2 regions of the Cryobacterium sp. TMB3-10 genome follow, and region 2 is predicted to be linked to the other one. Evidence: predicted binding sites of a transcription regulator. Region 2 holds the regulator's gene; the other holds the start of a gene.
What was found. The regulator LexA, encoded in region 2, represses DNA repair genes until DNA is damaged. The targets are predictions, from matches to a motif close to TCGAACANNTGTTCGA.

Region 1: a site for LexA is predicted at 3,996-4,011, ahead of E3T22_RS08230 (HNH endonuclease signature motif containing protein). Genes of this name have one in related genera too.

Annotation. Positions count from the first base shown of each region.
Region 1 covers NZ_SOGH01000020.1:25,969-41,792, forward strand. Annotated here, with positions in the region: gene E3T22_RS08210 (SDR family NAD(P)-dependent oxidoreductase) at 1-454, shown strand, start outside; gene E3T22_RS08215 (hypothetical protein) at 477-1,313, opposite strand; gene E3T22_RS08220 (DUF72 domain-containing protein) at 1,465-2,202, shown strand; gene E3T22_RS08225 (FAD-binding oxidoreductase) at 2,428-3,816, shown strand; gene E3T22_RS08230 (HNH endonuclease signature motif containing protein) at 4,076-5,902, shown strand; gene E3T22_RS08235 (BatC protein) at 6,060-6,314, shown strand; gene E3T22_RS08240 (cupin domain-containing protein) at 6,314-7,558, shown strand; gene E3T22_RS08245 (sucrase ferredoxin) at 7,555-8,457, shown strand; gene pflB (formate C-acetyltransferase) at 8,656-10,923, shown strand; gene pflA (pyruvate formate-lyase-activating protein) at 10,970-11,854, shown strand; gene E3T22_RS08260 (aromatic ring-opening dioxygenase LigA) at 12,040-12,525, shown strand; gene E3T22_RS08265 (hypothetical protein) at 12,606-13,169, opposite strand; gene E3T22_RS08270 (transglycosylase domain-containing protein) at 13,396-15,666, shown strand; gene E3T22_RS08275 (DNA polymerase III subunit alpha) at 15,670-15,824, opposite strand, start outside.
Region 2 covers NZ_SOGH01000021.1:119,273-135,096, forward strand. Annotated here, with positions in the region: gene recA (recombinase RecA) at 1-934, shown strand, start outside; gene E3T22_RS11975 (regulatory protein RecX) at 940-1,569, shown strand; gene miaB (tRNA (N6-isopentenyl adenosine(37)-C2)-methylthiotransferase MiaB) at 1,607-3,256, shown strand; gene miaA (tRNA (adenosine(37)-N6)-dimethylallyltransferase MiaA) at 3,263-4,171, shown strand; gene dapF (diaminopimelate epimerase) at 4,209-5,090, shown strand; gene E3T22_RS11995 (class I SAM-dependent methyltransferase) at 5,157-5,783, opposite strand; gene hflX (GTPase HflX) at 5,825-7,369, shown strand; gene E3T22_RS12005 (methylenetetrahydrofolate reductase) at 7,651-8,712, shown strand; gene metE (5-methyltetrahydropteroyltriglutamate--homocysteine S-methyltransferase) at 8,712-11,033, shown strand; gene lexA (transcriptional repressor LexA) at 11,121-11,822, opposite strand; gene E3T22_RS12020 (LysM peptidoglycan-binding domain-containing protein) at 12,138-12,500, shown strand; gene E3T22_RS12025 (histidinol-phosphate transaminase) at 12,609-13,694, shown strand; gene hisB (imidazoleglycerol-phosphate dehydratase HisB) at 13,704-14,321, shown strand; gene hisH (imidazole glycerol phosphate synthase subunit HisH) at 14,318-14,950, shown strand; gene priA (bifunctional 1-(5-phosphoribosyl)-5-((5-phosphoribosylamino)methylideneamino)imidazole-4-carboxamide isomerase/phosphoribosylanthranilate isomerase PriA) at 15,014-15,760, shown strand; gene E3T22_RS12045 (SseB family protein) at 15,744-15,824, shown strand, end outside.

The sequences.
Region 1 (15,824 bases), on a different contig from region 2:
GTCGAGCACCGCCAACCGGTTCGGTCGAATCGACCTCGACGACCTCGAGAACGACCGCAAGTACTCGCCCAACAACGCTTACGGCGATGCGAAGCTCGCCAACATCCTCTTCACCCGCGAACTGCACCGGCGCTACAATTCGCGCGGTCTGGTCACGGCGGCGTTCCACCCGGGTGTGGTCGCCACGAGCTTCTCCACCGACTCCACAAGCATCATGCGGCTGGTCTACCAGACCGCACTCAAGCGCATGCTCATCACGCCGGAGAAGGGCGCGGACACCCTGGTCTGGCTGGCGAGCACGGCCGCCGGCGTCGACTGGCAGTCGGGCGAGTACTACGAGAAGCGCAAGGTGCACTCCACGAACCATCAGGCGACGGATGCCGGCCTCGCGACGGCGCTCTGGGAACGCAGCATCGACATGGTCGCCACCGACCTGCTTCCACAGGGCAGCTGAGCCCGACCGATACCTGTTCGGCCTAGACGATCTTGGTCAGGGCCGTGAACGACATGGTCGAGGATTGCCCGTTCTGGCAGGTCTGGTAGAGCAGGTCGTAGCCCCGCGGGATGTCAGCGGTGCTGTCCCGGTCGGCGTTGAGCATGACCACGATGCCGTCCACCCGGTAGGTTCCGGCGTGCACCCCGGTGAGGGTGATCACGGTGCCGGCGTCGTCCGGAAAGTCCTTGCCGCCGCACGACCAGTGCTCGGCGATGGTGGGAACGTCCTGGTAGTGCGCGGTCACGTCCACGGAGCCGATGCACTGGTCGAGCTCCGGCGTCCAGCCCGTGGCGTGCACATTGTTGGTGTACCTCTCGCGCAGGATCCGCTCTTGCTCGGCCTGCCACTCGGCCATGGCGGCGTTGACGGCCGCCATCGGCACGGCGAGGTCCTCGGCGACGCCGTCGACGCCGTTTGCGGCACCGAAGTCGAACGCGGAGAGGGTGCGGGCGTCATCGCGCACCCCGACGCCCATCTCGAAGAGGGTGGTCGAGGCGGCCGACGACGCAGCGGTGCTCTCCGCTGTCGTGAGCTTCTGGGCGGCCGCGCTCAGGCGCGTGGTTGCGGTATCGATGGCGTCAGCCAGCTCGAGTCTGGGTTGCTCGGTGAAGACCTTGCCCTCGCTCGCGGCCAGGGTGGCGATGGCATCGTCGAGCGCGGTCTCGCCATCGGTGACGGTTCGCACGGCCGCGGCCTGATCGCTCTGGAAGGCGGCAGCGGCGGCATCGTATTCGCTCTGGGCCGTCGCCAGGGAAACCGCCCGTACGACCAGGACGACAGCCACAACCAGTACGAGGGTGATCGCGGCCACGATCATCCGGGCGCGGTGGCCCGTCGCCCAGCGCGCCGGTGGCAGGCGTGGGCGAGACGTGTGTCGAACATCCCCTGAAATCCGTGCCACCCCCCGCTGCGTAGACGTGCCGGTCATGTCGCCGGACCGTGACTTGAAATACTACAGACCCGGTGTTATGACCGGACCGATGATTCACATCGGTACCTCGGGCTGGAGCTACGACCACTGGGAGAACGTGCTCTATCCCATCGGCCTGCCCGCAGCGAAGCGGTTGGCGTACTACGTGGCGGCCTTCGACACTGTCGAACTCAATGCGAGCTTCTACCGGTGGCCCCGCGCGACGGTGTTCGCGGGCTGGCACCGACGGTTGCCCCCGGGCTTTCAGATGTCGGTGAAGGCTCCCCGGGGCCTGACCCACGCGAAAAAGCTCTATGCGCCGGAGGTCTGGGCAGAGCGGATCGGCGCGGGCTGGCACGAGCTGGGCGACCGGCGCGGCGTTCTCCTGGTGCAACTGGGCCCAGGCCAGACCCGCGACGACGCACGCCTGGACTACTTCCTCGGCTCCCTTCCGTGCTGGATCCCGGTGGCGGTGGAGTTCCGGCACGAGAGCTGGCTCGACGACGAGGTCTTCGCCCTGCTGGAGCGGCACGGAGCCGCCTATTGCGTGATGAGCGGGGCGGGGCTGCCCTGTGTGCTGCGCGCGACCGCGCCCTTCGTCTATCTCCGGCTGCACGGCCCTGCGCATGACTCCCTCTACGCGGGGTCGTATTCCGATGCCGACTTGCGGTGGTGGGCAGGCCGCATTCGCGAGTGGTCGGCCCAGGGCCGGGAGGTGTTCGCCTACTTCAACAACGATGGCGACGGCAACGCGGTGCGGAATGCCTGGGCGCTGCGCGCGGAACTCGGGGTGTGACGGAACACGGTTCCCCGGGTCACAATGCCCGCACAAGGCCCCTAGCGCCCGCGGCGAGGGTGAGATATGCAAAGCGGTATGGACGCCCAGAATTACCGGGCCGGCCTTGCCAAAGCGCGGGTCACGGTGAAATCACCTGCATAGAATTGTGGCCCCGGGCGCGGTCTGACGAGTGAGCGCGTCGATGAGGCACCGGTCGACGGTGCGATTCCAGCAGAGGTATTCATGACCGAGACCCACGTCGCGTCCACAGTTGTCACCGAGCTCTCCGCCGTGCTCTCCGCCGCGCAGATCGTGACGGGTCCCAGCACCGAGAGCAACCGTCGGGACCAGTCCGAAGGAACCTTCAGCGGTGAGCCGCTGGCCGTGGTCTTTCCGGCCAGCACCGAAGAGGTCGCCGCGGTCGTCACCATCGCAGCCGCCCACCGCATCCCGATCGTGCCGCAGGGAGCTCGCACCGGGCTGGCCGGCGGGGCGAACGCCATCGACGGCGCCATCGTGCTGAGCACCACCCGGCTCAAGAAGATCCTGGCCGTCGATGCCGCAAACCAGACCGCCACGGTGCAGGCCGGCGTGCGCACCATCGCGCTGGCCCGCGCGGCCGAGGCCGTTGACCTGTTCTACCCGCCGGATCCCGGCTCGTGGCGAGCCTCGACCATCGGCGGCAACGTGGCCACCAACGCCGGCGGGATGCTCTCTGTCAAGTACGGCGTCACCGGCAACTTCGTGCGCCAACTCACGGTGGTGCTCGCCGACGGGTCGATCGTGCGCACCGGGCAGCGCACCATCAAGGGCGTCGCCGGTTACAACCTCACCGCGTTGCTGGTGGGCTCAGAAGGAACCCTGGGCATCATCACCGAGATCACCGTGGGCTTGTTGCCCAAACCCGGGAGCCCCTCCGGCGTGGCGGCGACCTTCGCCAACACCGCGGATGCGCTGGCGGCCGCCAATACGATCGTTGCCGGGGACCGCCGGCCGAGCGTTGTCGAATTCCTCGACGGTGCCTGCATCGCCGCGATCAACGCGTTCGATCCGGCCTCCACTCTGCCGGCCGGGGCCGGCGCGCTGCTGCTTGTGCAGTCGGACCAGATCGGCCAGGCCCACGACGACGTCGAGGTCTACGCCGAGGTGCTGCGAACCGCCGGAGCCGGCGTGGTCACCATCGCACACGATGCCGAGTCGCTCGAGCGGCTGATGAGCGCGCGGCGTCTGCTGCACCCGGCCGTGCAGGCCGTGCGTGGCGGCTGCCTGAACGAGGACATCACGGTGCCACGCTCCCAGCTCGGCGCCCTGCTGCAGGGTCTGGCCGAGATCTCCCGGGAACTCGACGTGCCCATCAGCACCGGCGGCCACGTGGGCGACGGCAACCTGCACCCGGTGATCGGCTACGACCCCGAGGTGCCCGGTGAGATCGACAAGGCGCACGCGGCGTTCGCCAGGGTGATCGACCTGGCGATCTCGCTCGACGGGTCGGCGTCGGGGGAGCACGGAATTGGTGTGCTCAAGCGGGCACACCTCGATGACGAGCTCGGCCCGGTGCTGCGCGACCTGCAGTTGCGGGTGAAGGCGGCCTTCGACCCGCACTCGATCCTCAACCCCGGCAAGAAGCTCTAGGGCGTCGGCCCGCGCGCGAGGTCCGAGCGCTGGTCGGGCGCGAGAGTGTTCTATCCCCGCTTGTCGTGCCTGTCGATTTCGTGGTGACCATGCCGAATTCGAACCCGCAACCCGTCCTCGACAACGCGCCCGTCCCGGCGGGCGAGCTTGTCGAGACCCCGCGAGCCATCCTCTGCAGTTAGGAAATGTTTTCGATATCCGTTCCGGAACTTGCTGACATTTCCTCGCATATAGGTGCGATTCGTGAGAGAATGGGGGTATGGACGACGAGCTGGATAGTGGCTCCACCGCACCGACGGGAATGACTCCCACCGGTCCGAACCTGCACGACTGGAACACCGGTCTGGTCGGTCCGGATCCCTTCACCGGCCCGGATGCCGACAGTCTGAGCGGCACCACCGACATGAAGGCCGCCGCTGCAGCCGGCCCTGCGGCCGGCCCCGCGACGGGCTCGTCCCGTCCCGGTCGGTCCGGTCGGGGTCCGTCTAAGCCGCGGCCTGAGTGGCGGGATCCGGCCGAGCTGCCAGGGGTGCAGCGCGCGCATACTGGTGCGTTCGGTCAGAAGCTCCAGGCGTTGGATGATGCGGCGCGGACGGTGATGGCGGTGATGGATTCCATTGATGTGAACGCGTTGAGTGACCCGGAGGTGGTCGCGTTGACGCAGATGGTCGAGCGGACCGGCCGGCCGGTGGATGCCGCCCGGGTGGCCACGGCGACCGTGGTGGGTTACCGGTCCCGCAGCGGGCTGGGCACGGAGTCGTTGGCCTGGCGGTTGGGGGCGTCGCACCAGAATGATCTGCTGATCGGGCTGACCGGCACGTCGGTGCCGGAGATGAAACGGCGCGTGGCCCTGGGTGAGAAGGTCGCCCCGCGGATGCTGGGCGGCATGGTCCTCGAGCCCGAGTTCCCGTTCGTGGCCGCGGCACTGAGCGCCGGGGAGATCGGTCTTGATGCGGCGGAGAACATTGTGAAGGGCCTGGCCGACTACAAGGTGCACGGCCGCTTCGATGCCGACCAGTTGCTGGTGGACGGTGGTGAGGCCGAGCTGGTGGAGTCCGCGACCGGGTCCGTGTTCGGCCGCACCCCCGGACCCGGCGACATCGCCACCGCCACCGATGCCGATGATGCCGGCGCCGGCGCCGGCGCCGGACAAGTCTGCACGGGGCCGGTCCGGCGTCTGGGTGCGTCGGCGGGGTTCACTTTCCCGGCGGACCGGATCCGGGAGATGGCGGCGACGTGGCAGGCGGTGTTGAACCCGGACGGGGCCGCGCCCACTGCGGAGATCCTCGAGGCCAAATCCACGTTCTCGTTCGGCAAGCTCGCCCAGGGGTTGCACCCGCTGCGCGGCGGGGTGACCCCGGAGCTCAAGGGCATCATGCAGAACCTGTTCGACACGTTCCTGTCCGCGCGCAGCGCTCCCGCGTTCCCGTCCGCGGAGGAGCAGCAGCGTATCGAGGCCGGCGAACTCGTGCCCGGCGAGATCCTCGACGAACGCGACGGTGGTCAGAAACGCGCCGATATTCTCCGCGGCATCCTGGTCCAGGTCGCCCAAGACCCTCGCACCCCGACCATGGGCGGGATGCCGCCGACGGTGATGGTGCACGTGAACGCAACCGACCTGATCAACGGGGTCGGGGTCGGTTGGATCGACGGCGTCGAGGGGCCGATCCCGATGAAGACGATCAACCAGATGGTCGACAACGGCGGCTTCCGGCCGATCCTCTTCGGCGGCACCGGCGCCGTCCTCGCCCTCGGCGACACAGTCCGCTGCTTCACGCCGCTGCAACGCAGGGCGATCACCGCCCGAGACGGCGGCTGCATCATCCCCGGCTGCACCTGCCCACCGCAATGGACCGAAGTCCACCACGTGACACCGTGGCAGCACGGCGGCCCCACCAACGTCTCGAACGGGGTACTGCTGTGCTGGCGCCACCACCACAACATCGACACCTCCGGGTGGCACATCCGCATGGTCCTGGGCATGCCCGAAGTCAAAGCCCCACACTGGATCGACCCCACCGACACCTGGCGAAAACCACCCCAACACCGCGCCCACGACCCCAAATACCGCCGGCAAGACGAGTAGCCGCGGCATGAGGGCGCCCGAGTCCGGATTCTGGGTCACCAGGCTCGACGGGCTCAACCGACGGTGATTTGTTGCTGGCCCTGCCATCGGGGCGGCCCGCGACGTACTATCGCCTTGGGCGTCAGCCGGCGCCCGGTTACGGCTACGGAGGTATGCAGTGGGCATCAATGACGACGACATCACCACATCCGGCGCGGATGCGAACGAAGGTACGGCCGATGGCGGCGCCAATTCGGCGGGCCACGACGGCGGTGCCGACGGAACCGCGGACGCCGGAGAGGGCACCGCGGACGGCGGCGCCAACCCGGCAGGCCACGACGGTGGCGCTGACGGCTCCGCCTCGAGCGAGGGCGTTGCAGACGGCGGCGCCAACCCCGAAGGTCACGACGGCGGCGCCGACGGAACCGCCTGATGACGAGCGAAGGGCGCGGGGCGAGCGATCGTCCCGCGCTCATGCGCTTGCTCGAGGTCACGCCGGAGGCCTTCGCCACGGACTACTGGGACCGTCGGCCGCTCTTCACCCGCGCGGCCGCCCTGCGGGGCAGGTTCGATGACCTCTTCACCGCAGACGCCGTCGACGAGCTGGTCACCCACCGTGGTCTGCGCACCCCGTTTGTGCGCATGGCGCGGCAGGGCACCGTGCTCGACCCCGGCCGGTACACCGCACCGGGCGGCCTGGGCGCTGAGATCGCCGACCAGGTGAGCGCCGACAAGGTGCTCGACGAGTTCACCGACGGAGCCACCCTGGTGCTCCAGGGGCTGCATCGCACCTGGCCGCCGCTGGCCGAATTCACCCGGCAGCTCACGAGAGACCTCGGGCACCCCGTCCAGGTGAACGCCTACGTCACCCCGGCCGCGGAGCGCGGCTTTGACCCGCACTACGACGTGCACGATGTGTTTGTGCTCCAGATTGCGGGGGAGAAGCGCTGGCGCATCCATCCTCCGGTGCACCCGCGCCCACTCCGCGACCAGCCGTGGACCGACCATCGCCGTGCGGTGGAGCGACGGGCCGAGGACGAGCCGGCCATCGACGAGGTCTTCAGGCCGAACGACGTGCTCTACCTGCCCCGAGGGTGGATCCACTCGGCGACGGCGCTGGGCGGCACCTCGATCCACCTCACCATCGGCGTCGCCGCCCTCACCCGCCACGATGTGCTGCGCGAGGCCGTCGCGCACGCTGCGGCCGCCGAGAGCCTGCGCGCCGCCCTTCCCCTGGGTGTCGACCTCACGGATGCGGCGACCGTCGGCGCCCTGCTGGCCGACACCGTCGACGACTTCAGCCGGTTCACGGGCGCGGATGCGGCCCCGGCCGAGGCGGTGTCCCGGCGACTGGCCGGGCGCCTGCGGGCGTCCACCCGGGCCGAGCCGATCGGCCCCTTGGCGACCACGGCGGCCGCCACCGCACTGCACGAGGCCACCACCGTGAGCCTGCGGCGGGGACTCGGCGCCCGGTTCCGGGCGGGCCCGAACCCCGGTGACGTCTCTCTCGTGCTGCCGGACAAGACCGTGACGCTCCCGGCGGAGGCCGCCGACGCCCTGGCCCAGATCCTCACCGGACACCCCCTGCAGGCCGGCGGCCTGGCCGGACTGGATGCGGCGTCCTCCCTCGTGGTGGCCCGGCGCCTGGTGCGCGAGGGTGTCCTGGTGGTGCGATGAGCCTCCCCTCCGCCCCGGGCTGGCTGCCGTGCAGCGATCGGTCGCTGGAGCGCGGCGATCCGCTCCCGGGTACGGCCGGCTATGGCGAACGCTGGTTCCTCGTCGAGATCGACGGGGCCTGGGGCGCGCACGCGTTCCTGCAGTCGCCGCTGGACCCCGCACTCGCCCGGGCTCTGGTGACCCGCATCGAATCCGCGGGCATCCGCCCGCTCGCCATTCGTCGAACCGGCCGCACCGCGCACCAGCGCCGCGCCCAGACCGAATGGCGGTGGGCGGCCGTTGACGCCAGGGTCGGACACGAACGGGTGCACTGGGGGGTGGTGACCGATCCCGCCGATCTGTTGCAGGTGCCGTTGGACGGTGCGACCGGCGCGCCGTCGACCGAGCCGCTCATCTGCGTGTGCACCCATGCCCGGCACGACCAGTGCTGCGCCGTGAAGGGGCGGCCGGTGGTCACCGCCCTCGCCCAGGCCTACCCGGCCGCCACCTGGGAATGCTCGCACCTGGGCGGAGACAGGTTCGCGGCCACCCTGATCCTGTTCCCGCACGGGTTGTACTACGGCCGGGTGACCGCCGCCGAAGCCGCGGACCTCGTCGACGCCTACCTCGACGGTCGTATCGAACCGCGCTGGTTCCGGGGCCGCAGCTCGCTGCCCAATGTGGTGCAAGCGGCTGCCGCGTTCGCGCGGGCGAACCGGGGTGACGACCGCATCGACGCCTTCGACTACAGCTCCTGGACGGAATCGGGGGGAGTGCACACCGTGAGCTTCATCCACGGCGATGAACGGCTCGCGGTGAAGCTCACCGAGAGCCTGTCGGCGCCGCTGCTCAGCACCTGTGCGGCCAGCACTGCCCGGCCGGTGCGGGAGTTCGAACTGCGCTCGATAACCCCGGGCTGACACCCCCCAACTGGAGGTGAATACGGGACCAAGGTCCCGGTTTCGGGCCCCACTCGGAGGGTAGTGTTCCCAGTAGAGGGCGAATCACCGGCACCGTGGCACTAGCTGGTACCTCGTGGTCCTGCTCTCATGGCCCGCACGGTGGGATAAACACCCAGTCAGCGGGAAAGCCTCGATCCTACAAGGAGAGCACACCATATGACCGTCACAGATGGCATCCGAAGCGACCAGCAGGGTCTTGCAGAAACCGGCGCCGCCGAATTCGTCAGCGGCCCGTGGCAGGACTCGATCAACCTGCGCGACTTCATCCAGCGCAACTACACGCCGTACCTCGGCGACGCGAGCTTCCTCGCCGGCGCCACCGAGCGCACCACCGGCATCTGGGCAAAACTGTCCGCGATGTTCCCGGTCGAGCGCGAAAAGGGTGTCTACGACATCGACGCGACGACCCCGTCGTCCATCACCGCGCACAAGCCCGGCTACATCGACGAGGCCAACGAGGTCATCGTCGGACTCCAGACGGATGCGCCGCTCAAGCGTGCGATCATGCCGTTCGGCGGCTGGCGCATGGTCGCCACCTCCCTCGAGACCTATGGCTACCCCGTGTCGCCCGAGCTCGAGACGATCTTCACCGACTACCGCAAGACGCACAACACCGCGGTCTTCGACGTCTACCCTCCCGGTGTGCGTCGTGCGCGCAGCAGCCACCTGATCACGGGACTCCCGGATGCCTACGGCCGCGGCCGCATCATCGGTGACTACCGCCGTGTCGCCCTCTACGGTGTCGACGCGCTGATCGCCGGCAAGAAGAACGACCGCGCCGAGCTGGACATGGAGCCCTCGACCGAGGACATCATCCGTGCCCGCGAGGAGAACTCGGAGCAGATCCGGGCCCTCAAGGAACTCGTGCAGATGGCAGCCAGCTACGGCTCCGACATCTCCAAGCCCGCCACCACCGCCAAGGAAGCCGTTCAGTGGCTGTACTTCGCGTACCTCGGTGCGGTCAAGGAGCAGAACGGTGCGGCAATGTCGTTCGGCCGCAACGCGGCCTTCCTCGACGCCTACATCGAGCGCGACCTCAAGGCCGGCACCCTGACCGAATCCGGCGCCCAGGAGCTCATCGACGACCTCGTCATCAAGCTGCGCATCGTCCGGTTCCTCCGCACCCCCGAGTACGACGACATCTTCGCCGGCGACCCCACCTGGGTCACCGAGTCGCTCGCCGGCATCGGTGAAGACGGTCGCCCGCTCGTCACCAAGACCGCGTTCCGCTTCCTGCAGACCCTGTACAACGTGGGCCCCGCACCCGAGCCGAACCTGACCGTGCTGTGGAGCGACAAGCTGCCCGAGGGCTTCAAGCGCTTCTGCGCCCAGGTCTCGATCGACACGTCGGCCATCCAGTACGAGTCCGACGACCTCATCCGCAACGAGATGGGTGACGACGCCGCGATCGCATGCTGCGTCTCGCCGATGCGCGTCGGCAAGCAGATGCAGTTCTTCGGAGCCCGCGTCAACGCTGTCAAGGCGCTGCTGTACTCGATCAACGGCGGCCGCGACGAGGTGTCCGGCAAGCAGATCGCACCGGCCACCGCAGCGAACACCGACGAGGTCCTCGACTACGACACCGTCTTCCCGGCCTACCTCGAGACCCTCGAATGGCTCGCCGAGACCTACGTCACCGCGCTGAACTGCATCCACTACATGCACGACAAGTACGCGTACGAGCGCCTCGAGATGGCCCTGCACGACCAGAAGATCATCCGCACCCTGGCCTGCGGCATCGCCGGCCTGAGCGTGGTTGCTGACTCGCTGTCCGCTATCAAGTACGCCACGGTCCGTCCGGTGCGCGACGAGACCGGTCTGGTTGTCGATTACACCGTCGAGGGCGAGTTCCCCGCCTTCGGTAACGACGACGACAGGGTCGACGCCATCGCGATCGACGTCATGGAACGCTTCATGACGATGATCCGCAAGCACCCGACCTACCGCGACGCCATCCACACCCAGTCGATCCTGACGATCACGTCCAACGTGGTCTACGGCAAGGCCACCGGCAACACGCCGGACGGCCGTCGCAAGGGTGAGCCGTTCGCACCGGGTGCAAACCCGATGAACGGCCGCGACACCCACGGCATGCTCGCGTCGGCACTCAGCGTCGCCAAGCTCCCGTACAGTGAAGCGCAGGACGGCATCTCGCTGACCAACACCGTCGTTCCCAGTGGCCTCGGTCACACCAAGGACGAGCAGGTCACCAGCCTGGTCGGACTGCTCGACGCGTTCACCTCGGCCAGCGGATACCACCTCAACGTCAACGTGCTCAACAAAGAGACTCTCGAAGACGCCATGGAGCACCCGGAAAACTACCCGCAGCTGACGATTCGCGTCTCCGGCTACGCGGTGAACTTCGTCCGGCTCACCCGCGAGCAGCAGATGGATGTCATCAGCCGCACGTTCCACTCGCACTAAGAGAACACCCTTACAGATGACCGGCAACGCTAGGTAGGACGAGACCATGACCGCAATCAACCTCGGCTTCCCTAGCGTTGCCTGTCCTGTAGTCGTCGAGCACGTCGACCTTTCGGTCGACGTGGCCGACGAGATCAGTGCCCTGAACGACGTCGACCGCAAGGCCGAACTGCACACCCTCGAAATGAAGGCAATCCGCGAGGGCACCGTCGCCAGCGTGCACTCCTGGGAGCTCGTGACGGCCGTTGACGGCCCCGGCACCCGCATGACCCTGTTCCTCTCCGGCTGCCTGCTGCGCTGCCAGTACTGCCACAACCCGGACACCTGGAAGATGCGCGACGGCCTGGTCACGCCCATCGACGACCTGGTCGCCCGCATGACCCGCTACCTGGGCGTCTTCAAGGCCACCAACGGTGGCCTCACCATCTCCGGCGGCGAACCGCTGATGCAGCCCGCTTTCGTCAAGCGGATGTTCAAGGAGGCGCACGCCCTGGGCGTGCACACCACCCTGGACACCTCCGGCTACCTCGGCAAGAGCGCCTCCGACGAACTTCTCGACAATGTCGACCTGGTTCTGCTCGACGTCAAGTCGGGCCTGCCGGACACCTACAAGAAGGTCACCGGCCGCGAACTTGCACCGACGATCGCCTTCGGCGACAGGCTCGCCGAGCGCAACATCCCGGTCTGGGTGCGCTTCGTGCTGGTGCCCGGGCTCACCGACGCCGTCGACAACGTCGAAGCCGTCGTCGACATCGTCGCGAGCTGGCCCAACGTTCAGCGCGTCGAGGTCCTGCCCTTCCACCAGATGGGCGAGGACAAGTGGGACCGCCTGAGCATCCCGTACCCGCTGCACGGCGTGCACCCGCCGGAGAACGACGTGCTCACCCGGGTGCGCGGCCAGTTCGAGGCACGGGGACTGACGGTCTTCTAGGAGTCGAGAAATCTGACACACCGACGAATATCGGCCTTACGCATATAAATGTGTGAGGCCTTTTTTCGTTCTGATCAGCACCTTAAGTGTTACGAATTTGAAGCCAGGGACTTTGTACCCTGACTGGGAAAACCGGATGCTGCCAGACTGTGAGCATCTTCAGAACCGCAACGAAAGGCAACATCGTGTCAACAGCAACCGTTCCGGCCACCACCCTGGGAGCCACCAAGGTCAAGGTCCTCAAGCTCATCGGCTGGGCCGGAATTCTTGGCGCCGTCGTCATGATCATCGGTGGAGGTGTGGTCTGGGGCGTTGTCAGCTCGCAGCTCTCCGCCGAGAAGATCACCGTCTCCGAAGACGCCGCGTTCCTCGCCGGCACCCCGGTCGTCGGACCGTTCTCCGCATTCGCCCAGGCCGACATCATCAACCACCACGCGCTGGACATGGCCGAGGGCAAGACCTACGCCGAACTCGACAAGGAAGACCCGCTGCGTGCGACGGTCATGAACGCGTCGTTCCTGCGCACCTCGCTCTTCACCTCCGTGGTGTCGTTCGGTGTCTCGGCCTTCGCCATCGGCATGGGCGTCCTGTCCGGCCTGTTCGGTTGGGCCATCCTTACCCTCGCTCCGGCCTGGCCCAAGAAGACCACGGCCACGGGCGTTCGCGCGTAGTCGTACCCGCTTCACGAACGACCCGGCAGCTTTCGCTGCCGGGTCGTTTCGGGTTCAAGGGGGTTGGCTCGCTCTGGAGCTCAGTACTCGGTCGCGCCCTCGGTGTCTTCGCCCCAACTCACGATGCGCGGCGGCAACGGGTACTCGTGGGTGCCGCTGGCGGCCAACACCTCAACACTCACCACGCGGGGAGCCGTGGTGCCGGCCCGGCTCACAAACCAACCGCCGACGAGCACCACATCGCTCACCGTCGACGCGACAGCCACCCCGGTGACGGTGAACGGCCCGTAGGCCGGGTCGACGAAGAGCACCGAGATCAGGTCGCCGTGTGCCACGGCGGGTGCTGTGAGGTCCTGTTCGATGCCCGGCGCCTCATCCGCCGTCTCACCGTCGCTCGGCTCAAGGGTGCGCAATGCCTGCAGGGACTTGTGCGGCTTGAGATTCTGCTCGATGGAGCGGCCGCCGACGGTGAGTGTCTTGACCGACGCGGAGATGAATGCGGTGCCGTCGATCGTGAAGGCGCCGTAGCGCTTGGTCAGGAACATGGCGGACACGCCGGTTCCGGATTCGAGGGCGATGATCGCATCCGTGAGCACCTTGACGTTGCGCCTGCTGGGCACATTGGGCATTGCCGGTCCGGCCATCTTTCCTCCAGAGAACGTGACACGCAACTCTAACGCCGCCCGAAACCCGCGCCGTCCGTCCAGCGGCGCACTGCCCCTGTTCGAGGGGTTCGGCAAGCCCCTAGCGAAGCGTTCCCGAGCGGCATTGAGTGGATGACTACTGGCGCGATTGGGCGTGCCTGGTGTGTGGAGGGGCGGACGGCGGAACCATGGTGAGCACAGAATGGTGAGCAACGGCACAAACGGGATGAACGGAACCGGAGTCACCCCACCGCGATCCTTCGGCGGTGTGCTCGGCGGCCTGATCGGTCTGGCCGCGACGAGCGCCATTGCCGGGCTGTTGGTCACTGTGAGCCTGACACCGGTCGTTGCGCTCACCGGCGTGGCGGCGACCAGCACGATCAACGTCTTCGAGACCCTGCCGAACTACCTCGAGATCGAGCCGCTCGCCCAACGCAGCAACATCTATGCCACCGGCCCGGACGGAACGTCGATCCTGCTCGCGACCCTGTACGACCAAAACCGGGTCGAGGTCGGCTGGGACGACATCGGCCAGAACGTGAAGGACGCCGCGATCGCCGGGGAAGACCCGCGCTTCTACGACCACGGCGGCGTCGACCTGCAGGGAACCATGCGCGGCGCGTTGACGACGGCGTTCCGGGGAAGCGTGCAGGGCGGATCGTCGATCACCCAGCAGTACGTCAAGAACGTGCTCGTGCAGAAGTGCGAGATGCTCCCTACCGAGGAGGAGATCTCGGACTGCTACGCGGCGGCCACGGTGACGACGGCATCGCGCAAGCTCAAGGAGATGCGACTGGCGATCGGCGTGGAAAAGAAATACGCAAAAAACGACATCCTGCGCCAGTACCTCAATATCGCCGGCTTCGGCGGCCGCGTGTACGGCATCGAGGCCGCGGCCGCCTATTACTACGGGAGCACGGCGGCCGATCTCACGGTGGCGCAGGCGGCCAGCGTCGTGGCCATCGTCAACAATCCCGGCAAGTTCAGGCTCGACCGGCCGGCGAGCGAGACCAATGGCGTGGCCAATGGCTACCTGGACAACCGGCAGCGCCGCGACTACATCCTCGGGGAGATGCTCAGATACGGCAAGATCACCCAGGTCGAGTTCGATGAGGCCATGGCGGCACCCATCGAACCGACCATCCATGAGCCCAGCACCGGATGCCAGACCGCCGGGGCAAACGCGTACTTCTGCGACTACGTGATCCATGTCCTGGCGAACGACCCGGTCTTCGGCGACGACGAGGATGCGCGGATCAAGAACATCCGCCGGGGCGGCTTCGACGTGTACACCACCCTCGACCTCGACCTTCAGAACGCCGCAGTCGCGACGATGAACGAGAACGTGCCGAAGACCCGCGCCGGCTGGGACGTGGGCGGTGTCATCTCGAGCGTCGAGGTCGGCACCGGCCGAGTGCTCGCCATGACGCAGAACAAGGACTACAGCCAGGACCCCGAGGTGCAGGCCACCGGGAGCAACTGGAGCAGCGTGAACTACAACACCGACTTCGTCGCCGGGGGATCCCGCGGGTTCCAGCCCGGCTCCACCTACAAGGTCTTCACCCTCGCGGACTGGCTGAACACCGGCCATTCCCTGGACGAGCGCGTCGACTCCGCGCCCAGATCACAATGGGGAACCTTCAACGACAGTTGTTTCGGCCCACAGAACTACGATTCGGAGGGCTGGAGCCCCAAGAACGACGCCAACGAATCCGGTCGCAACTACAGCGCGCTGGAGGCCACCATCGGGTCGATCAACACGGGGTTCATCGCCATGGCCAAGCGGCTCGACCTCTGCGGGATCCGGAAGATGGCCGAGGCCTTCGGAGTGCACCGCGCCGACGGCGAACCGCTGAGCCAGAGCGCGGCATCCGTGATCGGCACGAACGAGATCGCCCCGTTGAGCATGGCCGTCGCCTTCGCCGGCATCGCCAACAACGGGACAACCTGCAGCTCGATCGTGATCGACCGGATGATCGGCGCCGACGGCACCGAGGTGCCCATCCCCGTCTCGCGGTGCGAGGACTCAGTGCTGCCGGAAACCCAACGTCAGATGGTGGCCGCTCTCAGTCAGGTGATGTCGAGGGGAACCGCCGTGCAGTCGAACACCGGCACGGTGCCGTGGGTGCCGATGTTCGGCAAAACCGGAACCACCGACAACGCCAAGGACACCTGGATGAGCGGAGCGAGCAGCAAGGTGGCGACCGTCGTCGGCGTCGTGACCGTCACGGGGAACGCCAATCAGCGCGCAATCAACTTCGAGAGCGGGCCCGCCGCCACCGCGCGGCACCGGATGTGGCCGGCCGTGATGTCGGTGGCGAACGCGAAGTACGGTGGAGATCCGTTCCCCGGGGTGTTCGTCACTCCACCGGCGGTCGCGGAGGAGGAAGACGTGGGTGTGGACGTCGACGAAGACGTCGATGCAGACCAGGATCTCGGGGGCGACGACACCGAGCAGAACGATCCGGCACCTGACGTTCCCGAGGGGACCGACTAGAGATCACGCGCTCTGCGTCGACCACAGGTCGAATTCAGTCGTACCGGAGCCGGCCGCCCGCCGCATCGGCGGCCGGGCCACCGCGGCCGCCGTTGCTTTGGCGACGGACGGTTCGGCGTCCAGCGCCGCCGCCCTGGCCGCCTTGAGAGCCTTGGCCT
Region 2 (15,824 bases):
GGAGTCCTCGGGTAAGACCACCCTCACCCTGCACGCCATCGCCAACGCCCAGAAGAACGGCGGCATCGCCGCGTTCATCGACGCCGAGCACGCCCTCGACCCCGACTACGCGAAGAAGCTCGGTGTCGACATCGACGCCCTCCTCGTCTCCCAGCCCGACACGGGTGAGCAGGCGCTGGAAATCGCCGACATGCTCGTGCGAAGCGGCTCCATCGACCTCATCGTCGTCGACTCCGTCGCCGCCCTGGTTCCGCGCGCCGAGATCGAGGGCGAGATGGGTGACTCCCACGTGGGCCTGCAGGCCCGCCTGATGTCGCAGGCGCTGCGCAAGCTCAACGGTGGTCTGAGCCAGACCAACACCACCATGATCTTCATCAACCAGCTGCGCGAGAAGATCGGCGTGATGTTCGGCAGCCCGGAGACCACCTCCGGCGGAAAGGCGCTCAAGTTCTACGCGTCTGTGCGTCTGGACATCCGTCGAATCGAGACCCTCAAGGACGGAACAGAGGCCGTCGGTAACCGCACCAGGGTCAAGGTCGTCAAGAACAAGATGGCACCGCCCTTCAAGCAGGCCGAATTCGACATCATCTACGGCATCGGCATCTCCCGCGAGGGCAGCCTGATCGACTTCGGTGTCGACCAGGGCATCGTCAAGAAGTCCGGCGCCTGGTACACCTACGACGGCGACCAGCTCGGCCAGGGCAAGGAGAACTCCCGCAAGTTCCTGCTGCGCAACCCGGACATGGCCAACGAGATCGAAACCAAGATCCTCAACAAGCTCGGTGTGGGCGCGGAGGGCAAGGCGGCCAAGAAGGCCGCAGACGACGCCGCCACCGCCGCAGCGGCCGCCGCGGCAACGGGTGCCGCCACGGGCACGGATGGTGCCAAGGTTCCGTCCATCGCGGCCAAGGCCGCCGCACGCAAGGGCGCCTAGCCGCCATGGTTCACTTCGAACCCTCCCGAGGCAAGACCGACGCCGGCTCCTCGGCCGGCCGGGAGGGCCTCGCCCCGGTGACATACCTGCCCGGGGCGAGCCCGGCCGATCAGGCCGATGATGCCGAGGACGAGGCGGCCGAGGAACGCGAGCACGCGGAGAAGCTACTGCTGCAGCGCCTGCGCGGCCGGTCCCTGTCGATCGTCGAGGCCCAGAAGCTGCTGCGGTCCACCGAGATCGACGAGGAGTCCGTGCAGGACATCCTCGAACGCTTCACCGAGCTGCACTACCTCGACGAGGAGAAGCTCGCCGACCAGATCATGCACAGCCACCACGAACGCAAGGGCCTGGGCCGCAGCGGTGTCGGCGCCGAAATGCGCCAGCGCGGGCTCGACGCCGAACTCATCGCCGAGAAGCTTGAGGAGATGCCGGACGACGAAGCCGAACGGGCCACCGAACTGGCGCTCAAGCGGGTGCAGCAGCTGGACAGGTTCGACGATGCCACCATCGATCGTCGGCTCACCGGCTTCCTGATGCGCAAGGGATACGCCTCCTCCGTGGTGCGCGACGCCGTCAAGGCCGCTCTCGCGTCCCGGCGGGGTTCGGGCCGCACCTCCACGGTGCGGTTCCGCTGAGGTCTGTTCACGACGGCACGCGTAAGCTGGGGGAACTATGAGCAGCGTCACCGCACCACCCCTCGCCACCCCGTCATCCCTCGACCCGTCGCCGCACAGCGCGACCGTGATCGCGCCGTCCTCGGCGGCGAGGGATGACGAGGGCCGGGCGCGCACCTATGAGGTGCGCACCTTCGGCTGCCAGATGAACGTGCACGACTCCGAGCGGCTCAGCGGCTCACTCGAGGCGGCCGGCTATGTGTCGGCGGCGGGCGCCGAGGCCGACATCGTGGTGATCAACACCTGCGCGGTGCGGGAGAACGCCGACAACAAGCTCTACGGCAACCTCGGCTACCTCGCCTCGGTCAAGCGCAAGCACGCGGGCATGCAGATCGCCGTCGGCGGTTGCCTGGCGCAGAAGGACAAGGCCACCATCCTGGCCAAGGCGCCGTGGGTGGACGTGGTGTTCGGCACCCACAACATGGGGTCCCTTCCGAGCCTGCTCGAACGCGCCAGGCACAACGGTGAGGCCCAGCTGGAGATCCTCGAATCCCTGGAAACCTTCCCGTCCACCCTGCCGACCAAGCGCGACTCGAGCTACAGCGGCTGGGTCTCGATCTCGGTCGGCTGCAACAACACCTGCACCTTCTGCATCGTGCCCGCCCTGCGCGGCAAGGAGAAGGATCGCCGCCCCGGCGAGATCCTCGCCGAGATCCAGGCGCTCGTCGACGACGGCGCCATCGAGGTGACCCTGCTCGGCCAGAACGTCAACTCCTACGGGGTGGAGTTCGGTGACAGGCTGGCGTTCGGCAAGCTGCTGCGCGCCGCCGGCCAGATCCCGGGACTGGAACGCATCCGCTTCACCAGCCCGCACCCTGCCGCCTTCACCGATGACGTCATCGACGCCATGGCGGACACCCCCGCTGTGATGCCGCAGCTGCACATGCCGCTGCAGTCCGGCTCCGACCGGGTGCTCAAAGCCATGCGCCGGTCCTACCGGTCCACCAAGTTCCTCGGCATCCTCGAGCGCGTACGCGCGCAGATGCCCGACGCGGCGATCAGCACCGACATCATCGTCGGCTTCCCCGGCGAGACCGAGGAAGACTTCCTCGAGACCATGCGGGTCGTCGAAGAGTCCAGGTTCGCCACGGCGTTCACCTTCCAGTACTCCATCCGGCCGGGCACCCCCGCAGCCACCATGGCCGACCAGGTGCCCAAGGCCGTCGTGCAGGACCGTTACGAACGGCTCATCGCCCTGCAGGAACGGATCTCCTGGGAGGAGAACCGCGCCATCATCGGCCGTGAGGTCGAACTCCTCGTCGCCAACGGTGAGGGCCGCAAGGACGCCGACACCCACCGGCTCAGCGGCCGGGCCCCCGACAGCCGGCTCGTGCACTTCGACGTGCCCGCCGGCTCCGACCTGCCCCGGCCCGGCGACATGGTCACCGTGACCGTCACCCAGGCCGCACCGTTCCACCTCATCGCCGACTCCCTCGACGGCACGCCGCTCCGGATCCGCCGCACCATCGCCGGCGACGCCTGGGACCGGGAGCAGGCCGAGTCCTGCGGTGTGCCCGCCCCGGCGGCGTCCACCGGCGGCGCGGTCTCGTTGGGTCTGCCGACCCTGCGGGTGGGCGGGCCCAGCCTGACACTGCACGGTGGCGCCACGACGATCCCGATCTACCCGGTCGACGACGCGGAACGTTAGGACCCGGTGCTCGTTGTCATCGTCGGGCCGACCGGTACCGGCAAATCCGAGCTGTCCCTGGACATCGCCGAACGGCTGATCGCGGCCGGCCGGCCGGCGGAGATCGTGAACGCCGACGCCATGCAGCTCTACCGGGGCATGGACATCGGCACCGCCAAGCTCGCCCCCGCCGAGCGCCGCGGGGTGCCGCACCACCTGCTCGACGTGCTCGACGTGGCCGACGAGGCCACCGTCGCCCGCTACCAGGTGGAGGCCCGCGCCGCCATCACCGGCATCCTCGACCGCGGTGCCGTGCCCATCCTCGTGGGCGGGTCCGGTCTCTACGTGTCCTCCGTCGTCTACGATTTCCAGTTCCCCGGCACCGACCCGGTGCTCCGCGCCCGCCTCGAGGCCGAGCTCGTGGATCAGGGCCCCGGCCTGATGTACGACCGGCTCAAGGCCGTCGACCCCGGCGCCGCCGCCCGCATCGGCGCCAGCAACGGCCGCCGGCTCGTGCGCGCCCTCGAGGTCGTCGAACTCACCGGCGCCCCGCACACCGCGGCCCTGCCCGGCGACCCGGTCTACTGGATGCCCGCCGTGACCCTCGGGCTGCGCCTGCCCCGCGAGGTGCTCACCCCGCGCCTGGACGCCCGAGTGGACCGCATGTGGACGGCCGGACTCGTCGAGGAGGTGCGCGCCCTCATCCCCGCCGGCCTGGAAGGCGGCGTCACGGCCAGCCGGGCCATCGGATACGCCCAGGCCCTCGGCCAGGTGCACGGCACAATGTCGCAGGCGGATGCCGTCGAGGCGACCCAGCAGCTGACCCGGCGATACGCCCGCCGTCAGGTGAGCTGGTTCAAACGTGACCCGCACACGCACTGGATCGACGCCGACGACGCGGACCGTGTCGACCAGGCCGTCAGCCACCTGCCCTGACGCCGAATACCGTAGCCCGAGTCCCTAAACTGAACACATGGGCATCGATCTCCACTTCACCAAGGGCCACGGCACCGGCAACGACTTCGTGCTGTTCGCCGACCCCGACGGCCGACTCGACCTCACCCCGGAGCAGATCCAGGGCATCTGCGACCGCCAGTTCGGCGTCGGCGCCGACGGCATCATCCGCGCGGTGCGTTCGGCCAACCTCGATGCGGGTGCCGCGGCCCTCGCCGAAGACGACGGCGCCGAGTGGTTCATGGACTACTGGAACGCCGACGGCACAGTCTCGGAGATGTGCGGCAACGGCATCCGGGTGTACACCCGATTCCTCCTCGAACAGGGCCTCGTCGACCTCGGCCCCGGCGACACTCTGGCCATCGGCACCCGCAGCGGCGTGCGCGACGTGCAGCAGAACGCCACCGGGTTCCAGGTGGACCTCGGCCGGTGGCGGCTGGAACCGGGGGAGACCCTGGTGCGTGCCAAGAACCTCGCCGTTGCCCGCCCGGGGCTGGGCATCAACGTGGGCAACCCGCACGTGGTGGTGGCCCTCGCCGACGAAAACGAGCTCGAGAGCGCCGACCTGACCTTCATTCCGCAGCTGGACCCCGAGCCCGCCGAGGGCGCCAACGTGGAGTTCGTGCTGCCGCATGACCCGCTCGTCGTCGACGGCGTCGGCCGCATCCGTATGCGCGTGCACGAACGCGGCAGCGGAGAGACCTTGTCCTGCGGCACCGGTGCCGTCGCGGCGGCCCTGGCCACCCGGCACTGGGCCGGCCAGGGCGCGCCGAACCAGTGGCGTGTCGAGGTCCCCGGCGGCGTTCTGGGCGTGCGGATGTTCCCCACCGAGGACGGCGAGCACGTCTCCCTGTCCGGCCCCGCCACCCTGGTCTTCGACGGCACCCTCGCCCTCGCCTAACCCCGCCGCGAACTGTGACAAAGGCCCCCGGGTTGTGGGGCCTACCTCACAGTTCGAGGGGGAGCGTCAGGCGGGTTTGTGGGCCTGCAGGATGCGGAAGCCCTTGTCGGTGGCGTAGCGGGAAACCTCGAGCGCGCCGGGTTGCCCGGCGCCGGGGAACTCCTCGGCGAGCCAGCGGTGCAACGAATCGGAGCCGAGGTTGCGCTGCACGACGAGCCAGGCATCCGAGCCGGGCTTCAGACGCGGCAGCCAGTGCTCGAGCATCGTGTGCAGCTCGGCCTTGCCCACCCGGATCGGCGGGTTCGACCAGATGCCGGCGAACACGACGGAATCGGGAACATCCGCCGGCAGGACCGCGTTGATGTTGGTGAGCCCCAGGCTGGCGGCGTTCATCCGCACCAACTCGAGGGCTCGCTCGTTGACGTCGACGGCCCACACCGTGGCCGTGGGATCGGCCAGCGCCAGATGCAGGCTGATCGGTCCCCAGCCACAGCCGAGGTCCAGCACATCCCCGCCGCCGGAGGGCAGCGGAGCCTCACGCATCAGCACCTTGGTACCGGTGTCGATGTGCTCGGGGGAGAAAATCGCGTTCGCGGTGGTGACCGCACGGATTTGACCGGCGATCTTCACGGTGATCTGCCGCAATTTCAGGTCGCTGCCCGGAGTCGACGAGAAATAGTGTTCGGAAGCCATACAGCGAACTTATCGAAAAAAGAGGAACTAGAGTTAAAGCAATGACTGATATAAACGCTCCACACGATGGCGATGACGATGTAGTTGCGCGCGTGCTGGCCAGCGCCGAGAGCCGGTCCTCCGGCTACTCGCTGTTCGCGAGCGGATCGGCGCAGGCCCTCTCGGCACGCCCGGCCAACGGCGGTTTCGACGGCGGCGACCACGACGGCGAACAGACCGAACGTGAAGACCGCAACGCCCTGCGCCGCGTCGGTGGGCTCTCCACCGAACTGCAGGACGTCACCGAGGTTGAGTACCGCCAGCTGCGCCTGGAAAACGTCGTCCTGATCGGCGTCTACTCCGCCCGTAGCCTGCTCGACGCCGAGAACTCCATGCGCGAGCTCGCCGCCCTGGCCGAAACCGCCGGCGCCACGGTGCTGGACGGTCTGCTGCAGCGCCGCGCCACCCCGGACCCCAGCACCTACCTCGGCAAGGGCAAGGCCCTCGAGCTCGCCTCCATCGTGGCGGCGCTCGGCGCCGACACCGTGATCGCCGACACCGAACTCGCACCCAGCCAGCGGCGAGCCCTGGAAGACGTGGTCAAGGTGAAGGTCATCGACCGCACCGCCGTGATCCTGGACATCTTCAGCCAGCACGCCAAGAGCAGGGAGGGTAAGGCGCAGGTCGAACTCGCCCAGCTCGCCTACCTGCTGCCCCGGCTGCGCGGCTGGGGTGACTCGATGTCCCGCCAGGCCGGTGGCCAGGTCGGTGGCGCCGGTGCCGGTATGGGCTCGCGTGGACCCGGTGAGACGAAGATCGAACTCGACCGGCGCCGCATCCACACCCGGATGTCGCGGCTGCGCAAGCAGATGCTGGAGATGAAGCCCGCCCGCGAGGCCAAGCGCGCCAACCGCAAGCGCAACGCGGTGCCGTCGGTCGCGATCGTCGGGTACACCAACGCCGGCAAGTCCAGCCTGCTCAACCGCATCACCAAGGCCGGCGTGCTCGTGGAGAACTCCCTCTTCGCCACCCTGGACGCCACGGTGCGAAAGTCCACCACGGACGACGGTCGGCTGTACACCTTCACCGACACCGTCGGTTTTGTGCGCAACCTGCCCCACCAGCTGGTGGAGGCGTTCCGCTCCACCCTCGAGGAGGTCGCGGACTCCGATGTCATCATCCACGTCGTCGACGCGTCCCACCCCGACCCGGCCAGCCAGCTGGCCACGGTGCGCGAGGTCATCGGCGAGGTCGGTGCCAGTGACATCCCCGAGCTGGTGCTGTTCAACAAGAGCGACCTGGTCAGCGACGACGACCGGCTCGTGCTGCGGGGCCTCGCCCCCCAGGCGATCTTCGTGTCGGCGCGCAGCGGCGAGGGCATCGACGAGGTGCTGCGGGTTCTCGAGACCATGCTTCCCCGTCCGGAAATCCGCCTGGAACTGCTGATCCCCTACGACCGCGGTGACCTCATCCCGATCCTGCACGAGCAGGGCAAGGTTCTGGCGTTGGACTACTCCGAGACCGGCACCCAGGTAACGGCCCTCGTGTCGCCCGGTATCGAGGCCCAGTTCACCCCGTTCGTGGTGGCACCGGCCATCCCCGGCTGACCCCGATCCGCCCGAAGGCGGCACCCGCTCCTGAACCAGGAACGGGTGCCGCCTTCGGCTGTTAACGCCCCAGATCGGCCGCGAACGTAACAATCGGCCACGCAGCAGCGCGCCCGAAGGTGCGTTGTTAGAGTCATCACATTCGTTGCCGGCGGGATACTCTGCCCGGCATGGAGCGACAGCCGAGCCCGGCACCCGCCCGCGAGCAGCCGCCCGGTATCCGTGGCGGTCCGCGGCCGCCAGGCCCTTCGAACTGAACCCACCATGCCGAATGAGGAACCATGACAGCGACCCCCACGACCCCACCGACGGACCCCGACTGTCGGTCGAGCATCCCGTTCTCGTTTGAGCTGTACCCGCCCAAGACGGATGCCGCGACGATGGCCCTGCATGCCACCATCGACGCCCTGGCTGCGGCCCGTCCGAAGTTCATCTCGGTGACCTACGGTGCCAGCGGCTCCTCCCGCACCTCGTCCCTGGACGTGCTGCGCTACATCCGCCGGGCCACCATCGTGGACCCGATGGCGCACCTCACCTGCGTCGGTTCCTCGCACGCCGAGGCGAGCAGCCTGATCCGCGAGTTCCTCGATGCCGGCGTGAGCAGCTTCCTCGCCCTCCGCGGTGACCCGCCCGAGGGCCTGACCGAGAACGACGCCTTCCTCGGCGACCTGCACAGTGCCGGCGAGCTGGTGCAACTGATCCATCGGGTACAGGCCGAGCGAGTGCCGTACCAGGAGACCCCCATCCCCGGACTCCCTCGCGCCCGCGCCGTGAAGACCGAACGTGAGCACGTGCGCATCGCCGTGGCCGCGTTCCCTAACGGGCACCCGCGCTCACGATCCACCGCGCAGGACATCGACACCCTGCTGGCCAAGCAGGCGGCGGGCGCCAACCTCGCCATCACCCAACTCTTCTTCCACGCCGACCACTACCTCAGCTTCATCCAGCGAGCCAGGGAAGCCGGAGTGGAGTTCCCGATCCTGCCCGGAATCATGCCCGTCACCAGCCCCGGCAGGCTGCGGCGCATCCTCGAGCTCTCCGGGGAGGAACTGCCCGCCGAACTCTCGATCCAGCTCGAAGTGGAACCCACCCTCGAGGGCCAGCGCGAGATCGGCGTCAGCCACGCCGCCGCCCTCGCCGAGAAGCTCATCGCCGGCGGGGCTCCCGGCCTGCACCTCTACGCCTTCAACCAGCACGAGACCGTGCTCGCCGTGCTCGACCGCGCCGGCGCGCTCGCACCGGCACAACCGGTCGTCTCCGCTCACAACCCACCTCCGACCCATCCCTCGACCAGCCCTGCCGACACCCGTGCCGGAATCCACTCCACGAAGGACCACTACTGATGACCATCACCGTCCCCGCATTCCCCACCGGAACGATCCTCGGCTACCCGCGGATCGGCCGCCGCCGCGAACTGAAGAAGGCCGTCGAAGCCTTCTGGGCCGGCCGGATCGACGCCGCTCAACTCGAAGCCACCGCGGCAGCCCTGCGCAACACCACCCGGGAGCGGCTCGTCGGCCTCGGGCTCGGCCGCAGCGACTCGTCGATTCCGGAGAGCTTCTCCTTCTATGACCAGGTGCTGGATGCGGCGGTGACCGTCGGCGCCATCCCCACCCGCTTCGCCGGTCTCGTCGACGCCGACGGTCACCTCGACCTCGCCGGCTACTTCACCCTGGCCCGCGGCGCCGGCGAGAACCTGCCGCTCGAAATGACCAAGTGGTTCGATTCCAATTACCACTATCTGGTGCCGGAAATCGGCCCGGAGACGAACTTCCACCTCGCCAGCGACCGCATCGTGCGGGAATTCGACGAGGCCGTCGCCGCCGGCTTCCTCACCCGACCCGTCATCGTGGGTCCGGTCACCTTCCTGCTCCTGGCCAAGCCGAGCGAAACGGCCCCGGCCGGCTTTCACCCGCTCGATCGCCTCGACGACCTGCTGCCGGTCTACGCCACCCTGATCGAGCGCCTCGCCGCCGCGGGTGCAGAGTGGGTACAGCTGGACGAACCGGCCCTCGTCAGCGAGAGCATCGACATCCCGCGCGACCGTGCCCTCGCCGCCCTCGCCCGGGCCTACGACACCCTCGGCGGCCTCGACAGGCGGCCCGGACTGTTCGTGGCCGCGCCCTACGGCAGCCTCGACGACGCCCTACCCGTTCTGGCCAAGACCCCGGTCGAGGCCATCGGCCTGGACCTCGTGCGCGGCACGGTGCCCGCCGACGTGCCCGGCCTGGCCGACACCACCCTCGTGGCCGGCGTGATCGACGGTCACAACATCTGGCGCGGCGACCTCGCGGCGGCGTTCGACAAGGTGGCCCAGCTGGGCGCGCTGAGCGACCGGATCGCGGTCTCCAGCTCCACCTCGCTGCTGCACCTGCCGCACGACGTCACCGACGAGACCAAGCTCGGCGCCGACCTCACCGGCTGGCTGGCGTTCGCCGACCAGAAGATCGGTCAGGTCGCCACCCTCGCTCGCGGCCTCTCCGAGGGGCAGGCTGCCGTGCAGGCCGATCTCGACGCGGCCACCGCGTCGCTGGAGGCGCGCCGGGTCTCGCCCGGCGTGCGTGACGGAGCCGTACGCGCCCGCCTCGACACCCTCACCCCGGCCGACTTCAGCCGCGGCGACTACGAGGCCCGCCTGGCCGCTCAGGATGCCGTGCTCGACCTGCCCCCGCTGCCGACCACGACCATCGGCTCGTTCCCGCAGACGAGCGATATCCGCCGCGCTCGCGCCCGCCTGGTCTCGGGTGAACTCGCATCCGCCGACTACCAGGAGCTCATGCGCGCCGAGATCGGCCGGGTCGTGCAGCTGCAGGAAGACCTCGGCCTCGACGTTCTCGTGCACGGTGAACCCGAGCGCAACGACATGGTGCAGTACTTCGCCGAGAACCTCGATGGCTTCACCGTCACCGAGAACGGCTGGGTGCAGTCCTACGGCAGCCGGTGCACCCGTCCGTCGATCCTGTGGGGCGACGTCCGGCGGCCGGCGCCCATCACCGTGGAGTGGTCCAGCTACACCCAGACCCTCACCGAGAAGCCGGTCAAGGGGATGCTCACCGGACCGGTCACCATCCTGGCCTGGTCGTTCGTGCGCGACGACCAGCCGCTGGGGGAGACCGCCCGGCAAGTGGCGCTCGCGCTGCGCGACGAGATCGGTGACCTCGAGGCGGCCGGTATCCGGGTGGTGCAGGTCGACGAGCCCGCGCTGCGCGAGCTGCTGCCCCTGAAGAAGAAGGACCACGCCGACTACCTGGATTGGTCGGTCGGGTCGTTCAGGCTCGCTACCGCGGGGGTCGCCGACCAGACCCAGATCCACACCCACCTCTGCTACTCGGAGTTCGGGGTCGTCATCGACGCGATCCGCAACCTGGACGCCGACGTGACCAGCATCGAGGCCGCTCGGTCGAAGATGGAGGTCGTCGCCGACCTGCAGACCAGTGGCTTCGACCACGGCATCGGCCCGGGCGTCTACGACATCCACTCGCCGCGGGTGCCCGGTGTGGCCGAGATCACCGAACTTCTCGAGCGGGCCCTGCAATCGATCCCCGCTCGCCAGGTCTGGGTGAACCCGGACTGCGGACTGAAGACCCGCGGGTATGCGGAGACCGTAGAGTCCCTGCGCAACATCGTCGATGCCACCCGCGCAGTTCGGGCGACGCTGGTCTGACCTGGCCCGCCCTGACTACGCCGGCACAACACGAAGGCCCGACCCCTCGCGGGGTCGGGCCTGTTGTGTGCCTGGAGCGTTGCGGATCTAGACCGAACGCAACACCGCGACGACCTTGCCGAGGACCTCGGCGAAGTCACCCAGGATCGGCTCGAAGTTGGTGTTGCGGGGGAGCAGCCAGGTGTGGCCGTCGCGCTGTCGCAGCACCTTCACCGTGGCTTCGCCGTCGAGCATGGCGGCGACGATCTCGCCGTTCTCCGCGGTCTTCTGCTGGCGGATGACCACCCAGTCGCCATCGCAGATGGCGGCGTCGATCATCGAATCACCGACGACCTTGAGCATGAACAGCTCGCCCTTGCCCACCAGTTGGCGGGGGAGCGGGAAGATCTCGTCGATCTGCTGGTCGGCCATGATCGGGATACCGGCGGCGATGCGGCCGACGAGCGGCACCATCGCCGCATCACCCACCTGGATGCCGGACTGGTAGTCATCGGCGGCGCCTGGCGTGACCTCCTCTGAGGACTGAGGCAGCTCGATGAGCACCTCGAGTGCGCGCGGCCGGTGCGGGTCGCGCCGCAGGTACCCGCTCAGCTCGAGCTGGTGCAGCTGGTGGGTCACGCTCGACAACGAGGACAGACCAACGGCGTCGCCGATCTCGCGCATGCTCGGCGGGTAACCGCGGTCGCGCACCGAACGCTGGATGACGTCCATCACCGCGCGCTGTTTGTCGCTCAGGCTCTTGCGGCGTCGCGTGCCGCCCTTGTCCCGAGGTGTGCTCTGTTGTGCCACGTTGACGCTCCTCTGGTTAGTCGGTTCGGGCTGGTGCTGGTGGGGCTCGTGCTCGCCGGGCTGGTGCTCGTCGAGCTCATACTTCTCGGGCTCGGGCAGCAATGTCGGTGGTGTCTGTTTGAGTGCAGCTACCCGATCGAAACTGTAGCCACAGAGCAGCGGTTCGTAGACATGCATTCGAGTGTGTTGCGGAATCTGTCTCCATAATATCCGGAAACAGGGTTGATTGTTCGAACACTCGAAGATATATTCGGAACATAGATTCGCATCTGGCCCTCCCGGCCGAGGGCCAGATGCGTTACCAGGAGGTTTGACATGAGCGCAGCATATGCAGCACCGGACAACCACAGCCCGGCCACCCCGCCCACCACACACCTGCGGCTGACCCGCCGCGGGCGGGCCGTTTTCACGGCCCTCGCCGCAGTGCCCCTGGTACTCGGCGTCATCGGCATCGCCGTCAACGGCGGCATGGCCGCGGCAGAGGGCAGCGCGGGTATCGGCGCGGCCGCGTTCGACTACGTCACCATTGAGGCCGGCCAGTCGCTCTGGCAGCTGGCCGAGTCTGTCGCCCCCGGACAAGACCCGCGCGACGTGATCATCGACATCGTCAACCTCAACCAGCTGTCCTCCGAGGCCGTGCAGCCCGGCCAGCGCCTCGCCCTTCCCGCCGACTACTGAGCCGCTCAGCCCGAGCCGCTCAGCCCGGAGCCGATCAGCCCGGAGCTGCTCGCCCCGCCCCGCCTCGGATACGAGGGGTCGGCCGCGGGCGCAACTAAGCTTGTTCGGGTGACCAGCCTCGACGACCTGCCCCTGCGTGCCAACCTCCGCGGACAAACCCCTTACGGAGCACCCCAGCTGCACGTGCCGGTGGCGTTGAACGTCAACGAGAACACCCACCCGATCCCGCCCGCGGTCGCCGCCGACATCGCGGAGGCCCTGGCCGAGGCGATCCTCACCGTCAACCGGTACCCCGACCGGGAATTCAGCCCGCTGCGCGACGCCCTCGCGGGCTACCTCGGTCACGGTCTCACCCGCGACAACATCTGGGCCGCCAACGGTTCCAACGAGGTTCTGCAGCAGGTTCTGCAGGCCTTCGGTGGGCCGGGCCGGTCGCTGCTCGGCTACGCGCCGACCTACTCGATGTACTCGATCCTCGCCTCCGGCACCGATACCCGCTGGATCCCCGGCGGCCGCGACGCCGACTACGAACTTTCGCCGGAGACCGCCGCCCGCTGGGTGGAGGAAACCTCGCCCGACATCGTCTTCCTCTGCTCACCGAACAACCCGACCGGCACCCCGTTGTCGCTGGAGACCATCGCGGCCGTCTACGACGCCACCCCCGGCATCGTTGTCGTCGACGAGGCCTACGCCGAGTTCGCACCGGACGGCACCGACAGCGCCCTCACCCTGCTGCCCGGCCGGGAGCGCCTGCTCGTGTCCCGGACCATGAGCAAGGCCTTCGCTTTCGCCGGCGTGCGGCTGGGCTACCTGGCCGCCGACCCGGCTGTCACGGATGCGCTACGCCTGGTCCGGCTGCCCTACCACCTGTCCGCCCTCACCCAGGCGGCGGCCGTGGCCGCGCTCGCCCACACCGGTGAGATGCTCGCCATGGTCGACGACATCCGGGTGCAACGCGATCGCCTGGTGACCGAACTGACGAACCTCGGCTTCAGCCCACTGCGCAGCGGAAGCAACTTCGTGTTATTCGGCGGAGTCTCCGACCCGCACGCGATCTTCCAAGCGCTCCTGGCCGAAGGCATCCTGATCCGCGACGTCGGTATCCCCGGCCACCTCCGGGTCTCGGCCGGCACCGAAGCCGAGACGAGCGCGTTCCTGGCCGCCATCGCACGGCTCCGCCCGATAGCCGAATAAACTAACGCCATGAGCAACGTCACGCCCTCGCCTCGCCGTGCCCACCTGCAGCGCGAAACGAGCGAATCGAGCATCGACCTCTCGATCAACCTCGACGGCACCGGGGTGAGCGACATCCACACCAGCGTGCCGTTCTACGACCACCTGCTCACGGCGTTCGCGAAGCACTCGCTGACCGATCTCACCGTGCACGCCAAGGGCGACATCGAGATCGATGTGCACCACACCGTCGAGGACATCGGCATCGTCCTGGGCCAGGCCATCAAGCAGGCCCTCGGTGACAAGGCTGGCATCTCCCGATACGGCGACGCCCTGGTGCCGCTGGACGAAGCCCTCGTGCAGGCCGTCGTGGACATCTCCGGTCGGCCGTACCTGGTGCACACCGGCGAGCCCGCCGGATTCGAATTCCACCTCATCGGCGGGCACTTCACCGGCTCGATGGTGCGGCACGTTTTCGAGGCCATCTCCTTCAACGCCGCGTTGACCGTGCACGTCACCGTCCTCGGCGGCCGCGACCCCCACCACATCGCCGAAGCCGAGTTCAAGGCCTTCGCCCGAGCCTTCCGCCAGGCCAAGGCCTACGACCCGCTGGTCTCCGGCATCCCGTCCACCAAGGGCGCACTGTGACCTCGGTCGTCGTCCTGGACTACGGCACGGGCAATGTGCACTCGGCCGTCAAGGCGCTCGAACTCGCCGGCGCCGACGTCACCCTCACCGGCGACCGCAAGCTCGCGCTCGAGGCCGACGGACTCCTGGTCCCCGGCGTCGGCGCGTTCAGCGCCGTGATGGCGGCGCTGAACGACGCCCACGGCGGCGACATCATCGACAAGCGCCTCTCCGGCGGGCGGCCGGTGATGGGCATCTGCGTGGGCATGCAGGTCATGTTCGAACACGGCGTCGAGCGCGGCATCGACACCGCGGGCCTCGGCGAGTGGCCGGGAACCGTCACCGCCCTGCCGGCACCGGTACTGCCGCACATGGGCTGGAACACGGTCACGCCCGACCCCGACACCGTGCTGTTCCGCGGGCTGGAAGAGGAACGGTTCTACTTCGTGCACTCCTATGCCGCCCAGGAATGGAGCCTCGACGTGATGCCGCCCTTCCCGGTTCCCCGCCTCACCTGGGCCGAGCACGGCGCCCCGTTCCTCGCCGCCGTGGAGAACGGTCCGTTGTCGGCCACCCAGTTCCACCCCGAGAAGAGCGGCGACGCGGGCATCCGGCTGCTGAAGAACTGGCTCGGCACGCTCCGCGACTAGACATTCCCCCGTCGGTCGCTCCATCGCGGCCGCACCAACACGAAAAGGTCACCACAGCACATCATGAGCGAGTTCAACAAGACCCCGAAGCTGGTCCTCCTGCCCGCCGTCGACGTCGCCGACGGCAAGGCCGTCCGTCTCACCCAGGGTGAGGCCGGTACCGAGACCAACTACGGCGACCCGATGGATGCCGCCCTCGACTGGGCGAACCAGGGCGCGGAGTGGATCCACCTCGTCGACCTCGACGCCGCATTCGGGCGCGGTAACAACACCGCTGTGCTCAAGAAGGTCATCAAGCAGCTCCGCGGCGTGAATGTGGAGCTCTCCGGCGGCATCCGCGACGACAAGTCGCTCGAAGCGGCGCTGAACACCGGCGTCAAGCGAATCAACCTGGGCACCGCCGCACTGGAGAACCCCGAGTGGGCCGCCAGCGTGATCGCCCAGTACGGCGACGCCATCGCGGTGGGACTGGATGTGCGCGGCACCACCCTTGCCGCCCGCGGCTGGACCAAGGACGGCGGCGACCTGTGGCAGGTGCTGGAGCGCCTCGAAGAGGCCCGCTGCACCCGCTACGTCGTCACCGACGTCACCAAGGACGGCACCCTCAAGGGACCGAACATCGAACTGCTGCGCGAAGTGATGGAGCGCACCCACCGCCCCGTGATCGCCTCCGGAGGTATCTCCAGCCTCGACGACATCGCCGCGCTGCGCGAACTGGTACCCCTCGGCCTGGAAGGCGCGATCGTGGGCAAGGCCCTCTACGCGGGCGCCTTCACCCTCGCCGAGGCGCTGGATGTCTCCGGCGCGTAACCTCGGCTCGACCGGTCGGCCTGACCCCGTCGGCGGCTCCGCCGGTGGGGCTGCCGGCGACACG